4 regions of the Paenibacillus sp. FSL R7-0340 genome follow, and region 4 is predicted to be linked to each of the others. Evidence: predicted binding sites of a transcription regulator. Region 4 holds the regulator's gene; each other region holds the start of a gene.
The links. The regulator Rex, encoded in region 4, represses fermentation and respiration genes when NADH is low (regulators of the CRP and FNR family bind a similar motif). The targets are predictions, from matches to a motif close to TTGTGAAATATTTCACAA.
Positions count from the first base shown of each region.

Region 1: MKX59_RS25230 (DoxX family membrane protein) is a predicted target of Rex. The motif match lies at 1,258-1,275, and genes of this name have one in related genera.
Region 2: MKX59_RS04860 (cytochrome ubiquinol oxidase subunit I) is a predicted target of Rex. The motif match lies at 1,250-1,267, and genes of this name have one in related genera.
Region 3: MKX59_RS26755 (phosphoketolase family protein) is a predicted target of Rex. The motif match lies at 995-1,012, and genes of this name have one in related genera.

Region 1 covers NZ_JBBOBY010000002.1:517,877-521,094, forward strand. Annotated here, with positions in the region: gene MKX59_RS25225 (hypothetical protein) at 1-419, opposite strand, end outside; gene MKX59_RS25230 (DoxX family membrane protein) at 635-1,153, opposite strand; gene MKX59_RS25235 (DUF3048 domain-containing protein) at 1,402-2,496, shown strand; gene MKX59_RS25240 (DUF47 domain-containing protein) at 2,685-3,218, shown strand, end outside.
Region 2 covers NZ_JBBOBY010000001.1:1,114,484-1,117,701, forward strand. Annotated here, with positions in the region: gene MKX59_RS04855 (response regulator transcription factor) at 1-932, shown strand, start outside; gene MKX59_RS04860 (cytochrome ubiquinol oxidase subunit I) at 1,338-2,744, shown strand; gene cydB (cytochrome d ubiquinol oxidase subunit II) at 2,731-3,218, shown strand, end outside.
Region 3 covers NZ_JBBOBY010000003.1:176,869-180,086, reverse strand. Annotated here, with positions in the region: gene MKX59_RS26760 (GntR family transcriptional regulator) at 114-836, shown strand; gene MKX59_RS26755 (phosphoketolase family protein) at 1,131-3,218, shown strand, end outside.
Region 4 covers NZ_JBBOBY010000001.1:2,685,409-2,688,626, forward strand. Annotated here, with positions in the region: gene dinG (ATP-dependent DNA helicase DinG) at 1-1,585, shown strand, start outside; gene MKX59_RS11915 (redox-sensing transcriptional repressor Rex) at 1,630-2,283, shown strand; gene MKX59_RS11920 (amidohydrolase) at 2,270-3,218, shown strand, end outside.

The DNA of each region.
Region 1 (3,218 bases), on a different contig from region 4:
CTTGTTTGAGTTAGCAACTTTTTCAGGTTCACATCGCTTGAACGGCTGATTACATTTGTGAACGAATCACCGGGTTTATAGATTTGATTTATTTTGGTTTGAACAGAGGCCGGGTATAAGGTCTTTGCATAGGAATCCAATTGCTGGTTCTGTGCATTTTCCAGATGAAGCACCATGATGGTAGCTTGAGAGGCTGGAATGGTTTGAATATGCTTTTGCAAATAAGTGAATGCCTGAGGTAGCTTGCCGGGTTGGCGTAGTAGCTGCTCGAAGGTCTTGGAGATATGTTGTACACTTTCTGCCTGAGATGTCATAGTAGACGTCGCTGCTTTGGCTGATGTCGTATATCCCAATCCCATAGTTTGCACTGTGAAAGTTACGGCTGCGAGCATGAGATAGGCTTTGGTAATTTTTTTCATGATATAACCCTCCATTACGTTCTTTGATGTAACTGTAGTGTATAGGGTAAATGTATCGTGAGCATTCCATGTTGTATCCAACTTGTAAACGTTTGGAGGGGATGATGAATCCGATAAAAGAGTCCGAGTTAGAAGGAGCTGAAAGACCTCTTGTGAGCATAACAGCACAAAAAAAATAACCATTACCCCGGAGGATAACGGTTATTTTGGGATGTTTAAGCTATTTTTCGACTAGGGTCCGCTGGAAAGGTATCTTTATTTTTACGAAACAGTCCACGCAGGAAGGGCAGTACCCAATGGTCAAAGCCAATTCTTCCGGCATTTGCACCAGCAACTACAAGGAAGATTTCAAACAGCAGGTAGATTGCATTGGTGCTTACTGTACCCGAGAACAGGAACGAGAAGTTCATAACCATAGCCATCAAAGCAGCCAGTGTAGTCAATGTACCGAGAAGCAGGCCAACTCCTACCAAGAACTCACCCAATGGGATCAGGACGTTGAACAAACCTACATTCGGCAGGGCAAAGGCTTCCAGGAACGATCCCCACCAGCCTTGTACAGCGGGATGGTCTCCACCTGTTTTAGCAATGGCCCCCGAGATAAACCCGCCTGCATCAAATCCACCTGTCAGCTTTTCAAGTCCGTGGGTCATCCATTCATACCCTAGATAAACCCGTACTACAGTCAGCAACCACATTGCGACTTTGTTCTCACGTAACCAGCTGTTAAACATTCAAACCACTCCTCTTTCTTAATCTATAATGTTGGTTGTATTTCATTTTGTTGGGATGATCATCTTTGCTACACCTTTATTGTAGTAGGTTCAGTTACAGTTATTTGTGATAAAAATCACAAAGTCTAAATATTTTTTAAATTTTAATGTCTTCAGATAAGTATTCTATAGATTGGTCATGCTTCAATCAAGACAAAAACAGGAAATAAAGCTTATAATGAGAAAAATAACTAAGTGGAGGGATGAACTTGTCCGGGCCCATTTCCCAACGAAATCATTGGTTGCGTGTGATGGCCTCAGCTCTGTTATGCATGACGCTGATGTCTTGTTCTGCTATGTCCAATACGGGTGAATCTGAATCCGTTCCCCAACTGACCAAGCAAGAAACAGAGAAGGAGGCACTTGAACCGTCGAAGGAGCAGTCTATTCCGGCATTTACAGCTCCGCTCACCGGTCTTCCGGTGGAGCAGCCAGTTTTGGAGCGACCGCTCGCTGTCATGATCAACAATGCTCCGGCTGCACGTCCACAGGCAGGACTTAGCCAGGCAGACATGGTATATGAAGTTCTTGCAGAAGGTGGGATTACCCGTCTGGTCGCTTTTTTCCAAAGTCATGGCGGAGATGTAAAGATCGGACCGGTCCGTAGCATTCGGCCGTATTTGATTGAGCTGGGCGAAACCTATGGTGCGTTGCCGATACACGCAGGGGGAAGCACAGATGCCTATGCAATTTTACAGCAGCAGCGGAAGGAACATCTGGATGAGATTTCAAATGGAGGGGCTTACTTCTGGCGAAGCAAAGATCGTCGTCCTCCACATAATTTATACACAGACGTGAACAGACTGCGCAAAGGAAGCGATAGTAAAGGGTATGCCAAGCAGACGGACGTTCCAGTATATTCTTACCTCAAATCCGGTGAAACCCCAGTTATGGTGGACGAGACTGCAGCATCTTTACAAATCCGGTTTTTGCTTAAAAGCTATCGGGTATCTTATACCTATGATCCAGCGGATCAACAATATAAGCGTTTTGTGAACGAAAAGTCACATGTGGATCAAAATAATAACCAACAGCTCTCAGCAGCCAATGTCATTGTGATGAGCGCTAGACATCGAACGTTGGATGATGTAGGCAGATTAAGTGTTGAGTTGGACGGTAGCGGAGAGGCCATGGTGTTTCAACAAGGACGGTTAATACAGGCTGAGTGGCAACATACACCAGGCGATGCGATTCGTTTTATGAAAAATGGGGTTGAAATCCCGTTAACACCAGGTACATCCTATATACATGTGGTACCTGCAGATACTTCACTAAAGGAACATGTAACCATAGAAGCAAATTAGAAAACGAAATACACCTTTTTAGGGAAAAAATGTCGGATAATGACCTTCCATGTCGGGCAATGTATACGTATATCATGAAATTTGCTTTTACAAACATTACAAAAACATTGATGAGTGTGATAAGATAGCAAAGGTTGTCTATTGCAGTCGAAACAGGTTGCGGATATTTTCGTAAAGGGGTAATCGTTATGAGATTGAAGAAAAAGGATATATTCTTCGAGACGTTGGAAAATATGGCAGATACGATCGTGCAAGCAGCTGATTATTTTGCCCAACATACTTCAAATCTTCAGGATGTAACTTTGTTTACAAATGAAATGAAGAAGTATGAAAATAAGTGTGATGATTACACACACACGATTATTACTGAGCTGAACAAGACCTTCATTACGCCGTTGGAACGCGACGACATCATGGAACTGACAACAACCATGGATGATGTGTTGGACGGTCTTGAAGCGACGGCTTCTCGTTTTTATATGTACAATATTACGGAGCCGGACGAGTATATTGTGCAGTTCGCTGATATTTTGCGTCAATCAGCTTACGAAATTCAGAAAGCTGTGCATTTGCTTTCACAGAAAAAATTGCTGGCCATTCGTGAATACACTATTCGCCTGAATGATTTGGAAAATCAGGGGGATGAATTGTTGCGTATTTGCATTAAAAACCTGTTTGCAACTGTAACTGACCCTATTGAACTGATTAAACGCAAAGAATTG
Region 2 (3,218 bases), 1.6 Mb from region 4:
TGCTTCCCGCCACGTTAAAAACGGAGAAAGATGCTGTTCAGTTACTGGCTGCTTGGCGACAGGAGCTAAAGCCGTGGGCAAAGGAAATTTATGTGGCTGCCGGTGATCCTGTAGCCATTCTTAACGACATTCCCAGGTCTTTTGAGCAGGCACTACGATTGTTAGAACGTACGTTTTTGTTCCGGGCAGAAAGAGCCATGCTTTCCGGAGACCTACACGAATTGGAGACAGTCGAGACTGAAAGGAGTGGAGCGTCTGATAGTGCCACAGATGATCCCCTACGTTATGCAGAAAAGCTGTATTATGCGCTAGATATGGCTAATAGTGAAGCTGCAACCCGTGTCATTAAGGAAATGGAAGGCCAATTTCCACGGATTTATCGCACAGAATCTGCAATCAAGGCGGCGTTCGCCCAAACATTCACACTGGCGTTGAACAAGTATGCAGCCGGACAGGATCACAGCCGAACCGTGCTAGAGGAGCACTCCAGCTTTATAATCGATGTATATGCTTATTCCACATTGGGCGAGCTGGTGGATCACTCGCTGGAGCATGTGTTGCAATGGATTGGCCAGACTGAATCTGGTGGCAAGGGCATCATCATGAAACAAATGATTGACTTTATACATAGTCATTATGATGAAAATTTGCGACTGGAGTTACTGGCAGATATGTTCAATTACAATAGTGGCTATTTGGGCAAACTGTTCAAAAGTCATACTGGCGAGGCCTTTAATGCCTACCTGGATAAGGTGAGGATTGAGCGAGCAAGAGAATTGCTTGCTCAAGGAATTAAGGTGCACCAGGTGGCGGAACGCGTAGGATATGCGAATGCAGATTATTTTCATAGTAAATTTAAAAAGTATGTTGGAATGTCACCTTCCTCCTACCGTAATCGGGTTCAAAAGAACGGAGGAACAGATGGCTGTTGATAGAATCCCTAGGTTTAACGCTATGAAGTCTCTCTTACAGATGTCGGAGGTACGACCTCCGAACGAAGAGAGGCTCTTTTTTATGGCGGATAAATGGATAGATCAATCGAAAATGTCACATTTATTATGTAGTTTAGGCCGTTTTCATCAAATCGCCATCGTTATGACACATATTTGACACGATGTTCACATTTTCGATTCTATTTCATTTAAATTTATTCTATATAATGGGGATAATCTGAAGCCGGATCATGACAACCATGGTGAAGGTAGTTGAGTGAGTCATTTTCTAAAAAGTGACCGCTGCATATGTAAGAATGTGAATACTATCACAAATGTAGAAGACTTCAGATTACAGACACTATAAATCAATGTTAAGAGAAGTGCAGGGGGAGGAGCAACATCATGGACGTATTGGATTTGGCACGGTTGCAGTTTGCAACCACAACGATTCTTCACTTTGTTTATGTGCCGATCTCCATTGGATTGTCGTTATTGGTGGCAATTATGGAGACTATGTATGTTATCAAAAAAAATGACTTGTACAAAAAAATGGCTCAATTCTGGGGAACGTTTCTGCTGATTAACTTTGCACTGGGCGTAGTCACCGGGATTTTGCAAGAATTCCAGTTCGGGATGAACTGGTCGGACTTTTCCCGTTTTGTGGGTGATGTATTCGGTACGCCGCTGGCGATTGAAGCGCTACTTGCATTTTTCCTGGAATCGACCTTTATCGGATTATGGGTATTCGGTTGGGAAAGATTGTCCAAAACGGTCCATTTAATCTGTATGTGGCTGGTATCTATCGGTACGATGTTATCGGCGTTGTGGATTCTAGCTGCTAATTCATTCATGCAGCGTCCAGTAGGATATGAGATTCAAAATGGACGTGCAGAAATGAAAGATTTTGCTGCTCTGTTAACGAATGAACAACTGTTATGGGAATTTCCGCATACGTTGTTTGCTGCTTTTGCAACGGGGGCATTTCTTATCGCGGGTATCAGTGCATGGAAGCTGATGCACAAAAAGAATATGGACTTTTTTAAACCTTCTTTTAAATTGAGCATTATTGTTGCCTTAATCAGTGCCATTGCTATTCCTTTGTTTGGTCATGGTCAGGCTCAATATTTAGTGAAAACACAACCGATGAAGATGGCTGCCAGTGAGGGCTTATGGGAGAACAGCGGTGACCCCGCTCCTTGGACAGTTATCGCGGGTATTGATCCTGAAAAGAAGGAAAATACCTTTGAAATTAAAGTTCCTTTTGCTCTGAGTTTTCTATCTTATAGTAAATTTTCCGGCTCTGTGCCTGGTATGAATGAGCTTCAAGCAGAATATGAAAAAACCTATGGTCCGGGTGATTATATCCCGCCAGTACGTACCACGTTCTGGAGTTTCCGTATTATGATTGCGGCGGGATGTGGCATGATTGCACTCGCTTTATACGGTACTTACCTGACGTTCCGTAAAAAGCTGGAAGGTTCACATCGCTGGTTCTTCCGTCTTATGATATGGGGGATATCCCTTCCATTCATTGGGAATACTGCTGGTTGGATCATGACCGAAATAGGTCGCCAACCGTGGACTGTATTTGGTTTGCTTCAAACAAAAGATTCTGTTTCGCCCACGGTTGTGGCAGGAGAAGTGCTGTTCTCGTTCATCTCATTTACCACATTGTATTTAATTTTAACAGGTGTGCTGGCATTTCTGTTTTACCGTACGGCTCGCAAAGGTCCAGATATCGAGCCACATCAGCAAACGGTAATTCATGATCCATTTGCCCAAGGGGGTGACAATAATGACGCTAAATGATTTATGGTTCTTATTGATCGCAGTGTTGTTTACCGGTTTCTTTTTTCTGGAGGGCTTTGATTTTGGCGTGGGGATGGCCACGGGATTGGTACCGCGCAATGACCAACAAAAACGTTTGATGATCAATACGATTGGTCCATTTTGGGATGCCAACGAAGTGTGGCTGATTACAGCAGCAGGTGCGATGTTTGCCGCTTTCCCGCATTTTTATGCAACTATGTTCAGCGGATATTATCTGGTATTTGTCTTTATTTTGCTAGGTTTGATTTTGCGTGGAGTTTCTTTTGAGTTCCGCGGCAAGGCTGAAGGGAAATGGTGGACAGGAACGTGGGATGCCTGCATTCTGATTGGTAGCTTTCTACCGCCGATGCTGTTCGGTATGGCTTTTGCGGCTTTGGTGAAAGGTGTACCTATTCAGCAAAACATGGATTTGAAAGCTGGATTTTCCGATGTGTTCAATGGATACACCGTATG
Region 3 (3,218 bases), on a different contig from region 4:
GCGCTTCCTATCCGCTGAAAGCCCGCTCAGCAAACAGAAACAAACATGAGATGAAATGGGCAAGTTATGGTAAACTATATAGAGTTATAGAAGACCTGAAAGAGGAGTACTATATGACACAATTTGTCTATAAGCAAATTATTGACGATCTCAAGATGAAAATTTTTGCGGGAAAGTTTGCGGATATGAGATTGCCAGATGAACGTAGTCTTAGTGAGACGTACCAGGTTAGTCGTAGTTCAATTAAACGTGCTCTGACTAAAATGGAGAATGTCGGAATTATTTTCAAAAAACAAGGTTCCGGGACATTTATTAATCCATTATACATAAGAAATGAATCTATCTTTAACTACGAAGGCTCTAATCTAGGGGTCACTGATAATTTTCAAATGCATGGTAAAAAGCCTAAGATCAAAGTATTGAGTTTTGAGGTCATTCCGCCAACAGAAGAATTACAGCGCGATTTGTTCTTGGAGACTCATGATTTTGTTTACAAAATTGTTCGCTTACGTCTGTTTGATGATGATCCTTTTATGATTGAAACGGGCTATATCCCCATTAAAATTGTCCAGAATTTAAATCAGACAATTATCGAGGGGTCCATTTTTAATTATTTGGAAGACTCGCGGAACTTGGCCGTCACCAAATCTTTTTTATCCATTTTTGCAGAACCGTCTCAAGAGAATGATCAAAAGCTGCTACATTTAAATGAAAATGAGCCTGTAGGTATTATGGAAGGTGTGTTCTTTTTAGATAACGGTACGCCATTTGAGTTTTCTCATATGCGATTTCATTACAAATATTTGAAATTTAATACCTTTGTATCGGTTCACTAATGATAAGACTGGAGAATTCTCCGGTCTTTTTTTTATGGTTTTGAAAAAAGGATTGAAGCCTGCAATTACCTCGTTTATTACAAATTTTATTGGTTTATACTTCTATATATTTTAATGTAAGAGCTTTTTTACTGTCTTTTTAATTTATATTTCATAGTATGTTCAAAATTTCACAAAATTGGACCGTATCACTTGTGAAAAAGGTTGAATTAAATTGGCGTAGCGTTATGATGGACATGTAGATGAAATTTCCGGAAATAAATTACAAACAAAACTACTTAGGGAGTGGACACAATGTCATTATCACCCGTGTTAGCAGATTATTCATCTAAAACATATTTGGAAAAACTTGATGCATATTGGCGTGCAACGAACTACATTTCGGTAGGTCAGCTGTATTTAAAAGATAATCCTTTGTTGAGAGAGCCTTTAAAAGATTCAGATGTGAAGGTTAAGCCAATTGGACACTGGGGCACAATTCCGGGTCAAAACTTTATTTATGCACATCTAAATCGTGTTATTAATAAATATGATTTGAGCATGCTTTATATTGAAGGTCCTGGTCACGGCGGCCAGGTTATGGTTTCAAATTCTTATCTGGATGGTAGTTACACTGAAATCTATCCACAAATTACGCAAGATATCCCAGGTATGAAGAAATTGTTCAAGCAATTCTCTTTCCCTGGCGGTATTGCTTCACACGCTGCTCCTGAAACACCTGGATCTATCCATGAAGGTGGAGAATTAGGCTACTCCCTTTCTCATGGTGTAGGTGCCATTTTAGATAATCCTGATCTGATTTCGGCTGTTGTTATTGGTGATGGCGAAGCTGAAACGGGCCCATTAGCCGCTTCGTGGTTCTCTAACCGATTTATCAACCCCATCACGGATGGTGCAGTGCTGCCAATCTTGCACTTGAATGGCTTTAAGATTAGTAACCCAACGATTATGTCTCGTCAATCGAAAGAAGAATTGACCTCATACTTTAAAGGTTTGGGTTGGGAGCCGTTCTTTGTTGAAGGTGAAAATCCGGATCACATGCATCCAGAAATGGCGAAAGTATTGGATACAGCCATCGAGAAGATTGAAGCTATTCAGAAGAATGCGCGTGAAAATAATGACCTTACTCGTCCGGCGTGGCCGATGATTGTATTCCGTTCACCTAAAGGCTGGACAGGTCCGAAGGAATGGGACAACGTGCCGAATGAAAATTCATTCCGTGCCCATCAGGTTCCAATTCCGGTTGATCAAAAAAATATGCAACACGCACCTGCTTTGTTAGAATGGCTGAATAGCTATAGACCAGAGGAATTGTTCGACGAAAACGGTCGTTTAAACTCTGAGCTTGCTGAAATCCTGCCTACAGGCGATAAACGTATGGGAATGAACCCTGCTGCGAATGCGGGTAACCTCATTAAAGACTTGAAATTACCGGATTTCCGTAACTATGCGCTGGATAATTCCGTACCTGGTAAAGTGATTGCGCAAGATATGTCGGTTTTAGGGAAATACGTTAAAGATGTGGTTCTTTTAAATGAAGAAAATCGTAATTTCAGAATCTTCGGACCGGATGAAACGATGTCTAACCGCTTGGCTCCTGTTTTTGAAGTAACCAAACGCCAATGGATGGACCAAATTATTGAACCTAATGATGAATTCTTATCATCCTATGGCCGCGTAATTGATTCTCAATTATCCGAACACCAAGCTGAAGGATTGCTGGAAGGTTATGTATTAACAGGTCGTCATGGTTTCTTTGCAAGTTACGAAGCCTTCCTGCGTGTGGTTGACTCGATGATCACCCAACACTTTAAGTGGCTGCGTAAAGCAACGGATCAAGGATGGCGTGCAGATATCCCATCATTGAATGTCGTAGCAACCTCAACAGTGTTCCAACAGGATCATAATGGGTATACACACCAAGATCCAGGTTTGTTAGGTCATTTGGCTGATAAAAAACCAGAATTTATTCGGGAGTATCTGCCAGCGGATGCCAATTCATTGTTGGCTGTTTTCGACACCATTTTAAATGACCGTCAAAAGATCAATTTGATTGTTTCGTCTAAACACCCACGTCCACAATGGTTTAGTGCTGATGAAGCGAAAGAATTGGTGGACAAAGGGTTGAAGATTATTGATTGGGCAAGTACAGATCAAGGTGGGGAACCTGACCTTGTCATTGCTTCTGCTGGTACAGAGCCAACTATTGAAAGTTTAGCTGCGATTTCCATTTTGCATGAAAAACTGCCTGACTTGAAGATTCGGTACATCAACGTGGTAGATTTGCTGAAACTGAGAAGTCAAAAACTAGACCCGCGTGGATTATCCGACGCCGAGTTTGATCATTTTTTCACAAAAGACAAGCCAGTTGTTTTCGCTTTC
Region 4 (3,218 bases):
TTATCATCGTGCACGCCATGAAGCAGGAATAGCGGATGTCGTTATTACGAATCACTCTAAGTTGTTCACAGACGTCAAAGCCAGTCACCAGTTGTTGCCGAGCTATGAACATCTGGTGATTGATGAAGCCCATCACCTGGAGGAAGTAGCTGGTAAGCACCTAGGTATGCATATGAAATATTTCACACTCGTGCATACACTGACGCGACTGTTCAAAGACAGCAAGAATGGACAACTGCCTTCACTTCGTCAACAGTTGGCAAAATCGGGGCACGAGAAGTCGGCGGATTGGGCTTCAACCATCGACCAGATGTATCCGCTCGTGTTAGAGGTTAAGGAAACTTGGGACCTGCTAAGCGACAAGCTGTTTGGCATGTTGCCAGAGCGAAGCGATGCGACACCGGGTGAAACAGGACAGTTTTCTTCCCGTCTCAAACCTTCGGCCAAGCCTGCAAAGTGGGATCAGGCGGGTGCTTTGGAAAATCAGCTATATGTAACGATGAGCGAAATTTTGCGCAAGGGCGACAAGCTGATGCTGGACGTCAAGGAAGAACATGACGATTATGCGGCAGATAGCCTTATTACAGATATCACGGGTCTGCTCAAGGATTTGGCGGGAATCCGAGAAAATTTGCGCTTTTTTATCCGACTCGATGATGAAACAACCGTATACTGGCTCGAAGCGAGTGGGCAATTCCGTAGTAAATCATTGCAATTTTATGCGGTGCCCGTCGATGTGAGCCGCCAGTTGAAAGAAATGTTTTTTGACAAAAAAAGAAGCATTATTCTGACGTCTGCTACCTTATCGGTAGATAAGTCGTTTCAGTACATGATCGATCAGCTCGGCTTGCAGGAGGCCGCAGATCAAGAGCGGCTGATGACTTCGCAGCTCCCGTCACCCTTTAATTACAGGGATCAGGTGTTGCTGGTCATTCCACGGGATTTCCCAAGCGTGAAGGGCAGTGTAGGAGATGCACACTTTGTAGATATGCTCGTTAGCTCTCTAGGAGCGACTGCTCAGGCGACGCGGGGGAGAATGCTCGTTCTGTTTACTTCCTATCGGATGCTCCGGCAAGTGTATGAGCCGCTCAAAGAGGCCTTAGCATCCAGCGAAATTACTGTGCTGGGACAAGGTGTGGACAGTGGGAGTCGCAGCAAGCTAACCCGCCGTTTTCAGGAAGCCAAAGCTTCTGTATTGCTGGGAACCAGCAGCTTCTGGGAAGGCGTCGATATTCCAGGAAAGGCTCTGACTTGTCTGGCCATTGTTCGCTTGCCGTTTCAACCGCCGAATCACCCGTTGCTGGAGGCAAAAAGCGAGCTGCTTCAGCAGCAGAAGAAGAATCCATTTATGAAGCTGTCTGTACCACAAGCGGTCATTCGCTTCAAACAGGGATTTGGTCGGTTAGTACGTACAGCGAGCGACCACGGGGTCGTTATCGTTTACGATACGCGTGTGATCGAATCCTATTACGGAAAGCACTTTTTGTACTCGTTACCGGGACCAAAAATGGAGCATATGCCATCGGAGCAAATGGTGCCCCGCATCGCCGAATGGCTCCAATCCGCCCCGGAGACAGAGGCATAACGGACGGACACTAAGTATGTTCGTTACAATTAGGGGGAGCAAGTATGAAATCAGATAAAATTTCAGAGGCTGTCGTACGGAGGTTACCCGTATATTTACGTTATCTGAATGCACTTCACAAACGGGAGGTGGCTACGGTCTCTTCTCAAGAGTTGGGACAGAGGCTAGATTTGAACCCGGCCCAAATCCGTAAAGATCTCGCCTATTTTGGAGATTTTGGTCGGAAGGGTATCGGTTATGATGTTTCTTATCTAATTGAGAAAATACGCCATATCCTGAAAATCGACCAGCAAATTAATGTCGTATTGGTCGGTGCGGGTAATCTGGGGCAAGCCCTTTCGAATTATAACGCTTATTTAAAAGACAATATGAAGATTGTAGCAGTATTTGATGCGTTTCCAGATAAGGTAGGGACCAAGATCAATACATTGGTCGTTCAACCGATGGATGAACTGGAAGCCACTGTGAGAGAAAAAAACATTCGAATCGGGATTATTACCGTACCTGATTTTGAAGCACAGCACGTGGCTGACAGGCTTATTGAGAGCGGAATTGGAGCGATCCTGAACTTTGCACCGACTACTCTCAAGGCACCGGCCAACATTCGGATTCATGCCACAGACTTTACAACTGATTTGCTTAGCCTCGCTTATTATTTGGAGGACGGAAAGGAAGAAACACAATATGACAGTGAATAAATGGATGATTAAAAACGGCTCTTTTGCCGTAAATGGATCAGAAGCTGGGGTAGTCCATGGTTTTATGATTGTGGAGGATAGCCGCATTACTTACATTGGCGAGACTTTGCCTGCGGGTGAGGAAGAGACGGAAGCGATTGATGGTAAAGGGTTATTGTTTTTACCTGGTCTGATTAATACTCATGGTCATGCGGCGATGTCTCTGCTGCGTGGGCATGGAGATGACTTGGCACTTCAAGTATGGCTTCAGGAAAAAATGTGGCCTATGGAAGCCAAGTTTACATCTACCGACGTGTACTGGGGTACGTCCTTGTCTGTGCTGGAAATGCTGAAAGGTGGAACAACGACCTTCCTGGACATGTACGATCATATGGATGAGGTGGCTCGTGTAGCTGAAGAGTCAGGTATTCGTGCAAGTCTGATGCGTGGAGCAATTGGACTATGCTCGGAAGAAGAACAGCGAATCAAGCTGGCTGAGGCCGTGACTTTTGCACGTAACTGGCATGGTAAAGCAGACGGGCGTATTACAACGATGATGTCTCCGCACGCGCCATACACATGTCCACCTGCGTTTATTGAAAAATTCGTACAAGCAGCGCATGATCTGGACTTGCCACTGCATACGCACATGTCTGAGACGATCGCCGAAGTGGAGCAAAACGTACGCGACTACGGTTTGCGTCCAGTTGCACATTTGGATAAGCTTGGCTTTTTCTCCCGTCCTTCGCTTGTTGCCCATGGCGTTCATTTGAACGACGAAGAAATAGCTTTACTGGCTGAACGTGGTGTAGCGGTTTCGCACAATCCGGGTAGCAACTTGAAGCTGGCAAGTGGTGTGGCAAGAGTGCCTGAATTGCTGCGTGCAGGGGTTACTGTTTCTCTCGGAACGGATGGTCCTGCCAGCAATAATAACCTGGATATGTTCGAGGAAATGC